2 regions of the Bacillus sp. NPDC093026 genome follow, and region 2 is predicted to be linked to the other one. Evidence: riboswitches for the same ligand, from Rfam matches in the RefSeq annotation. Region 2 holds a riboswitch; the other holds the start of a gene.
The links. A riboswitch is a leader RNA that binds a small molecule or an ion and turns the genes downstream of it on or off. The one in region 2 is predicted to bind glycine.
Positions count from the first base shown of each region.

Region 1: linked by a shared signal. The riboswitch ahead of gcvT (glycine cleavage system aminomethyltransferase GcvT) and the one ahead of ACIQCE_RS05300 (amino acid permease) in region 2 are both predicted to bind glycine.

Region 1 covers NZ_JBIVPN010000003.1:97,146-101,580, reverse strand. Annotated here, with positions in the region: gene gcvPA (aminomethyl-transferring glycine dehydrogenase subunit GcvPA) at 1-1,021, opposite strand, end outside; gene gcvT (glycine cleavage system aminomethyltransferase GcvT) at 1,038-2,135, opposite strand; glycine riboswitch at 2,236-2,329, opposite strand; glycine riboswitch at 2,333-2,440, opposite strand; gene ACIQCE_RS09495 (DEAD/DEAH box helicase) at 2,690-4,360, shown strand; gene ACIQCE_RS09490 (YqhG family protein) at 4,375-4,435, shown strand, end outside.
Region 2 covers NZ_JBIVPN010000002.1:78,038-82,472, forward strand. Annotated here, with positions in the region: gene ACIQCE_RS05290 (MFS transporter) at 1-261, opposite strand, end outside; gene ACIQCE_RS05295 (LacI family DNA-binding transcriptional regulator) at 644-1,663, opposite strand; glycine riboswitch at 1,951-2,030, shown strand; gene ACIQCE_RS05300 (amino acid permease) at 2,190-3,536, shown strand; gene ACIQCE_RS16370 (hypothetical protein) at 3,566-3,823, opposite strand; partial or broken gene ACIQCE_RS05305 (helix-turn-helix transcriptional regulator) at 4,167-4,393, opposite strand.

The DNA of each region.
Region 1 (4,435 bases), on a different contig from region 2:
CAGAAGCTGCTAACGCATTTAATGCCTGATTGGAACAAATATTTGATGTCGCTTTATCTCTTCTAATGTGCTGTTCACGTGCTTGAAGTGTCAGCACAAATCCGCGAACACCATTTTCATCCTCTGTTTGCCCGACCAAACGGCCTGGGACTTTGCGCATTAATTTTTTAGTGACGGCGAAATAACCGCAATGAGGTCCGCCAAATGCAGCTGGAATCCCAAATGGCTGTGCATCACCGACGACAATATCTGCCCCAAGTTTTCCCGGAGGCGTCAGTAAACCAAGTGCAAGCGGATTACTCGATACGATGAATAAACTTTTTCCTTTATGCGCAATCGGTTCAATGTCTTTCAGTGGTTCTACCACACCGAAAAAGTTTGGATATTGCACAAGTACCGCCGCTGTCTCCTCGCAAACAGCCTCTTCTAATGCGGCGAAGTCAGTCTGCCCTTTTACAGCAGGCACTTCGACCACGTCGATATGCTGCCCTTTTGCATATGTTTTCAAAACAGCTCTTGATTCAGGATGAACGGTCTCAGAGACAACGATTTTTTTCTTTCTTGTATGTCCAGCCGCCAGCATTGCCGCTTCAGCTAATGCCGTTCCGCCATCATACATGGAGGAGTTGGCAAGATCCATTCCAGTGAGTTCGGCGATCATTGTTTGAAACTCAAAGATGGCCTGCAATTCACCTTGAGAAATCTCCGGCTGATATGGCGTATACGCTGTATAAAATTCAGAACGTGAGATCACATGATCCACTATGACGGGCTGATAATGATCATACACACCAGCACCAAGAAAAGATGCATACGACACGGTATCCTTGTTCTTTGCAGCAAGACGAGATAACTCCCTCTCAAGTTCTGTCTCAGATGCTGCCTGTCTAATGTTGTATGATCCTTTAAATCTCACCTTTTCTGGGATATCTGAAAAAAGCTCGTCAATCGACTGGACGCCGATGACATCCAGCATTTCTTTTTGATCTTGCTCTGTTTGCGGCAAATACCTGTGCTTCATCCTCTATTCCCCCTCGTTATTTGGCTCTTTTATAAAATGGTGTTGCGACGATTTTTGCTTTCAAACGCTTTTTACGAATTTGCACTTCAACTTCTTTCCCAAGCTGAGCAAAGGATGTTTGAATCAAGGCAAGTCCTACATTTTTCTTTAAGGTTGGAGATTGTGTGCCCGTTGTCACAAAACCAATTTGTTCGTCTCCTGAAAAGACCGGATAGTCTGTCCGCGGAATTCCTTTATCTATCATTTCGATCCCGACAAGCTTTCGCTTCGTTCCCTCTTCTTTTTGCTTTTTGAGCACGTCTTTCCCGATAAAATCTGTTTCTTTATCTATTTTCACAGCAAAACCAATCCCGCCTTCTAAAGGAGAAATTTCCTTTGTCAACTCTTGACCATAAAGAGGCAGCTTCGCTTCAAATCTTAAGGTGTCACGTGCACCGAGCCCGCACGGTATTAACCCTTTAGGATGGCCCGCTTCTAATAAAGCCGACCAAATGTGAACTGCATCTTCTGACTGGCAGTAGATTTCAAAGCCGTCTTCTCCTGTGTAGCCAGTTCTTGAGACAAGCACTTTTTTGTTAGCAACTGTCGCTTGTAATTGAAACGTAAATGGTTTCAATGATGTCACACTTTCATCTGAAACTTCCTTAATAATGTCAGCAGCAAGAGGCCCCTGCAATGCTAACAAGGCGATTTGATCAGAGACGTTTTGAATAGACACGTCACTTTCATTCTGGTGTTTCAACAACCAGTCAACATCTTTTTCAATATTTGATGCATTAATAACAAGCAAATAGTTGTTTTTTTCTTTTTGATAGACGAGCAGGTCATCCACCGTCCCGCCATTTTCATAACACATAGCTGTATACAGTGCCTTGCCGTCTGTCAGTTTAGACAAATCATTGGTTAATAATCTTTGTAAAAAATGAAAAGCATCATTCCCTTTTACTTCAACCTCTCCCATGTGAGAGACATCAAAAAGCCCTGCTTTTGTTCTGACAGCTTCATGTTCTTCTTTAATGGAAGAAAATTGGACAGGTAATTCCCAGCCCCCGAAGTCAATGGTCTTTGCGCCAAACATTTCATACACATGAAAAAGCGGTGTTCGTTTCAACATCAATCGTTTCCCCCTTTTTTTACAGTGCGAAACACAAGCTGAATTTTCAGAAAAATTACAGCAAAAAAGGACAGAGAGCTCCCTTTTATCAAAAAGAAGTCTCTGTCCTTGCACCTGAAAGTTTACAGCACAGCATCATTGTGCGTTTTCCCCTTTGGTGGTTTGCTAAAGCAATGAGCAAACACTCTCCAGAGTTGCGTCCGGTAAGAGTACTTTTGCCTGAGAGATTCACTGAACCATTTCAGCTTGCTCCTTCGGCGCCTGCCAGTGCTGAATAACCGCCAAGTCTCTCCCCATACCATCATCCGCTCATATTCTTCATATTAATTGGACATACTATCAAAATGAGTGACTGATTTTCTAGATCACTTAACAACATCCTACCATTAGAAACGGATAGAGAGCAATATAAAAATCATTAACATTTTTAAAATAATTATTCACTATCGTTCGCTTTTATCGTTATATGCAGACTTTTAAAGTCCTCTTAAAAAATGAAGCGTTTAAAAACAGAACAATTTCTTCATTACTTGATAGAAAGGTAGGCATTTACATTGAATATTCAAACGATTTTTGACCAAGAATGGACAAATGAATTTCAACATCGTCTTGCAAATGACGGTCCCTGGGCGAACTGGGACATGTATCGGTTGGCTGCGCAAGTTCAAAAAGTCACTGCGATTGACTCGTTCGAGGGCTTGCAGGCACCTGCACATCTGCCCGCCTTCACCCCTTTAAAGCACCAGCTTGAAGTAGCTAGAAGAGTTGTAGAAGAAATGAACGGAAAAGCCATTTTAGCAGATGAAGTTGGACTTGGAAAAACTGTTGAAGCAGGACTAATTATAAAAGAATATATGATTCGAGGGCTTGCCAAGAAAATTCTCATTCTCGTACCCGCTTCTCTTGTTTCTCAATGGGTACAAGAGCTTCGGACGAAATTTTATATTGATGCTGTCGAACAGAAAAAAAGCTATGTCTGGGAGCAATGTGACGTCGTTGTTTCTTCGATTGATACAGCGAAAAGAGAGCCGCATCGCAATACGATTTTATCAATCGCCTACGATATGGTCATTATCGATGAAGCACATAAGTTGAAAAACAACAAAACGAAAAATTATGAGTTTGTGAGAAATTTAAACAAGAAATTCTGCCTTCTGCTGACAGCCACGCCAATCCATAATCGAATTGGAGAAATTTTTAATCTTGTATCCCTTCTGAAGCCTGGTCATCTAGGAAATGAACACCAATTTAAAGATGTATTTGCAAAAAAAGACTTGCAGCTTGAAGATCATGATCGGTTAAAACAGCTAGTCAATAAAGTGATGATTCGTAACCGAAGACAGGACACGGGCATCGAGTGGTCAAAGCGGCATGTCAAGACGATTTCCATTGATTTCTCCCCAACAGAGCAAGCGTTATACGATGAAATTTGCAAGCTGAAAGAGAACCCGTCTTATACGAAACACATGTTTTCCATTATGACCTTGGAACGAGAATGTTGCTCAAGCCGTGAGGCCGTCTATATGACGATTAAAAAAATGCAGGAAGAAGAAAAACACATTCTAGGATCTTCTGCCATGGCGCAAATCATGGAGAAAATCAACCAAGTCGAGCAAAACTCAAAAGCACTAGAAGTGGTAAAACTCATTCAGCAGCTTAATGAGAAGGTCATTATCTTTACTGAATACCGCGCTACACAAATTTATTTACAATGGTTTCTGCAACAAAATGGGATCAGCTCTGTTCCTTTTAGAGGTGGTTTTAAACGGAGTAAGAAAGACTGGATGAAAGATTTATTTAGAGAGCGTGCTCAAGTATTAATTGCGACAGAAGCAGGCGGTGAGGGAATCAACCTTCAGTTTTGTAACCAGATCATCAATTATGATCTCCCATGGAACCCTATGCGCTTAGAACAGCGAATTGGGCGTATCCACCGCCTTGGGCAAAAGCGAGATGTCCACATTTATAATATGGCAACGAATGGAACAGTCGAGGAGCATATTTTGAAGCTTCTTTATGAAAAAATCCAACTGTTTGAAAACGTCATTGGAGATTTAGACGATATTTTAACACGTATTGATATTAAAGAGGCAGAAACGGAACTTCATCACATTTTATATCAAGCCCAATCTGACGGGGACATGAAAAAGAAATTAAGCCAATTTGCTTCCTACTTATCAAAAGTACAAACCCCGCTTTTGGAAAAAAGACAACAAGGCTCATAAAGGAGAGTTAATCTATGAAGCAGCATGACATTCACGCATTTCTTCTACGTTTTTTTCAGGCGAATCAATGTGACA
Region 2 (4,435 bases):
GATTAAGAATAATAAGTAAAGAAAGTTTCCGGTGATAATGACAGGCTTGCGTCCCCAGCGATCCGCCAGTCGACCTGAGAAAAAGAGAGCAATCAATTTCCCGATTCCAATCGCCGATACAAGCAGGCTGATTTTTTGAATATCAACATGATAGCGTTCTGATAAACTTTCCATATTTGATGCCACAATAATATTGATCATACCTAGCATGAAGTAGTTTAAATACATACCAAGCGACGATTTAATATAAGAATTCTTCATGTTCCCACTCCTATATTTGAAACCCCTTCAGGGTCAAATTCATTTGTATACCCTTTGTCATTTCCTTAATGATAGGTAAGCCCGTCACAACACCCCTTATGTGATGAATGAAAAATTGATGAATATCCATTGCGATGTTCTAATAAGTATATCGTTATACTAAAAATAAAAATAATAACAATGAATATGAAAAGATGGAGATGATTAACTTGATCAGGGTCAGCCATCTACATAAAGTTTATATGAAAAATAGGTATAACGATATACCGAAAGAAGCAATGAGATTAATATACTCCTGCGTTGAAAATGTGTCAAGTTTATGACTTTGTGATTTAACTTGTTCAATGAAAAAAGGAGAATTGATCAGCAATTCTCCTTATCGTCAGGAAGTAGATGTCTCTCTAATATGAAGTTGTGGCTTTAGGATTAATCGTTGTAACTCTTCATCTTGTTCGTTCATTTTGTTGTATAAAAGCTGAGCGGCTTTTACCCCGATGGATTTTGGAAATGACGAGACGGTCGTAAGTGGCGGGTGATACATCTCTGCTTCAGGGATATTGTCAAAGCCAACGACATCTATATCTTCACCTGGTTTCATTCCACGTGATGTAAGTTCCTGAATGACACCGAAAGCAACTAAGTCACTGAAGCAAAAAATAGCAGTTGGCGGCTCGGGCTGATCCAGCACTTCTCCAAGTGATATCTTCCCGCCTTCACGAGTAGGCTCGATGTCAATAATGAGAGAGTCGTCGATGTCAAGTTGAGCCTCATCATGGGCTCTTTGAAAGCCTTTCATTCGCTCAATCCAAGTGGATGAGGACTTGATTCCGCCTAAAAAGGCAATGCGTGTATGCCCTTTTTGGAGTAGGTGGTGTACCGCCATCCAAGCGCCTTGTTCATAATCTACTCCGACATAGTCACAATGAACTTCAGCCAGTTCACGGTTGGCAAGTACCTTTGGAATTCGGATATGATTTAACTGCTTCACAGTTCGAGTAGAGCTCTTCGAGGCAGGATTTAAGATGATTCCCCCGACCCGATGCTCCACCATTGTGGAAATGAGCCGTTCCTGCTTATCGACACTGTCAAAGGTTGTACCGAGTAAAACGGTATATCCAAGTGATTCAAGAGTCGTTTGAACCCCTATTAAAAATTCAGAGATGAAAGTGTTTGAAATGTCAGTAACAATGACACCCACTATATTAGAGCTTTTTGATCGCATGTTTGCAGCGACACGGTCATATACGTAGCCTAGTTCCTCCATGGATTGAAGAACTTTTTTTCGAGTGGCTTCAGAGATTCTTGGGTTATTCCGAACAACAAGAGAGGCTGTTGAAGTCGAGACACCAGCATGTCTGGCGACTTCCTGTAATGTGACGCGCTCTTTGTTCAATTTTTTCATTTGAATTCACCAACTTCAATGGATTGCTTGCATTTTTGGTTCATTATCTAGACATAATGATGGATCTATTGTCAAACGGTACGAGTATTCTTTGATATATTATACCTTAATTAGGAGACATTGATGAAGTGAAGTCATATGCTTTGTAAGGGCTCCGGATGAATGATCTTATAAAAAGATTACCATTGACAGCTTTCTTTTAGAGGCGTAAAATATAAAATTATTCAGAAATAGAAACATTTAAAGTAAATATGAAAGCTATGATTGCTGTGGGTCACACTATGGCAGGAGCAGCTTCTGGAGAGACCGCATGCATGTGCGGCGCCGAAGGGTTCACAATCTCAGGCAAAAGGACAGAAGAGTACGGAATATTGTATTTGTGATGCATGGATGATGTCATGTATTGCTTTTCTCTATTTTGCTATTCTTATGACCATGAGATTGGAGCGCATCCAATCTTTTTTTTTATGGGGTTTTTTACAGTTTATTATTTCAATATAAGATCGTGTGTAGGAGGGCGTTGAAGTTGGCACAACAAGAGTTAAAACGAAATTTATCAAATCGACATGTACAATTAATTGCAATCGGTGGAACAATCGGGACAGGATTATTTTTAGGTTCAGGTAAGGCGATTCAATTGGCCGGCCCATCCATTATTTTTGCCTATTTGATTGTAGGGATGGCCATCTTTTTTGTCATGAGGGCACTTGGGGAATTACTTTTATCCAAGGCAGGCTATCAATCTTTAACCGATATAGCGGAGGATTATCTTGGTCCATGGGCTTCCTTTGTGACAGGGTGGACATACTGGTTCTGTTGGATTATGACAGCGATGGCGGATGTGATTGCTGTCGGTGTTTATGTGCAGTATTGGTTTAACATTCCCCAATGGATTCCTGCATTCATTTGTTTGCTGATTTTACTGGGATTTAATTTATTGACGGTGAAGCTTTTTGGAGAAATGGAATTTTGGTTTGCATTAATTAAAGTAATGACAATTCTATTGTTAATCAGCGTTGGGATTGTGTTATTAATCATTGGTTTTCAAACAAATGCTGGACCTGTGACTGTCATAAACCTTTGGTCACATGGCGGGCTGTTTCCAAATGGCATAACTGGTTTCTTATTGTCATTCCAGATGGTGGTCTTTGCCTATGTGGGAGTGGAGCTTGTCGGGGTTTCCGCAGCAGAAACAGCGAATCCACACAAAAATATTCCGTCAGCCATTAATAAGATTCCATTGAGAATTTTATTTTTCTATGTTGGCGCAATCTTTGTTTTATTATGTATCAATTCATGGATAGAGCTGAATGCATCAGAAAGCCCATTTGTCAAAACCTTTGGACTTATTGGCATTCCAGTAGCAGCAGGGCTCATTAATTTTGTCGTACTCACCTCTGCGGCTTCAGCTTGTAATAGCGGTATGTTTTCTACGAGCCGAATTTTGTATCATTTAAGTCATCAAAAGCAAGGGCCATCTTTATTTGGTCGATTGAATCATCACGCAGTTCCAAGCAATGCATTATTTGTCTCAACCCTCGTTGTCTCTGTCGGGGCTCTTTTAAGCAAGTTGATTCCAGAACAAGCCTTTGGGGTTGTAACGACGATCAGCGCAATTTGTTTCATTTGGGTTTGGAGTATTATTTTAATTTGTCATCTTAAATATAAAAAAACACGTCCACAGCTTCACGCCGCATCTACCTTTAAAGCACCATTCACACCATTTGTGAATATATGTGTTCTTGTGCTATTTGCAGCGATTCTCTTAATCATGCTATTTGCTGACGCCACACGACCAGCTCTGCTATTGACGCCCATATGGTTTGCATTCTTATTTTTAATGTATGCATGGAAGAAACGTTGTGCTTCATGACATAGTTGATAAAAAAGCACAGCCTTTTCCTAAATAAAGGCTATCCTTTTCGAAAATGAACGCTTTCTAATTTTAAGTAAGTATTGCGCATTTAGTATGATGAGGACGAGCCTAGTAACCATGATCGAAAAGAGCTGAGAAGGGTTCGCTCCAATTGAATACACAATGAGAATTAACACGGCATTGGTCAAAAGATTATTCATCGCTTGATATGTGGAAAAAAATTCTTCAAGCATCACATGCCTTTTGCCTTCATCAGAAAATGGCGAGTCATTTTCTGGCATCATCTTTGTCTGATACACTTGGTAGTTTTCGATTAGGATAGACTAATTTCAGCACAAACAAATGAGGTGATGATAAATAGAAGGGTGAGCCATCATTCTTGTTGAGTAATGATCGAGATACCGATGTGACTGTATTTGCTAACGTCAAATCACTAAATGTTTAATATTGCTTCGCTTCAAGTTCATCTTTCTCATCACCAGAAAGTGAGAGAGATACTTTTTTTCAAACGTGAAATAGCCAAGAGGTAGTATTTGATGAGAATAAAAGTCATACCGGCGATAACAAGGGTTGATTCAAATGCAATATCCAGAAGAAGTGCCATCTCTAATTTGGCTGCTAACAAACCTAATAGCATTTTGAATATGAATATAGCTTTACTGTGATTTCGTCCTTCTCGAATAGAAAAATATGTTCAATGGGTTCCTGAAAAATACGTGAAAGTTTAACAGCAAGCAAGAGAGACGGCATTAATTCGTTTCGTTCCATTAAGCTAATCGTCTGACGAGAAACCTTTGCACGCTTTGCAAGCTCAGTTCATCTCGTGCACGCAACTCTTTTAGTCGAGTTTTCATCATGTCACCTCAAATTTTGATCTGAATCTGTTTTGCTTGTAA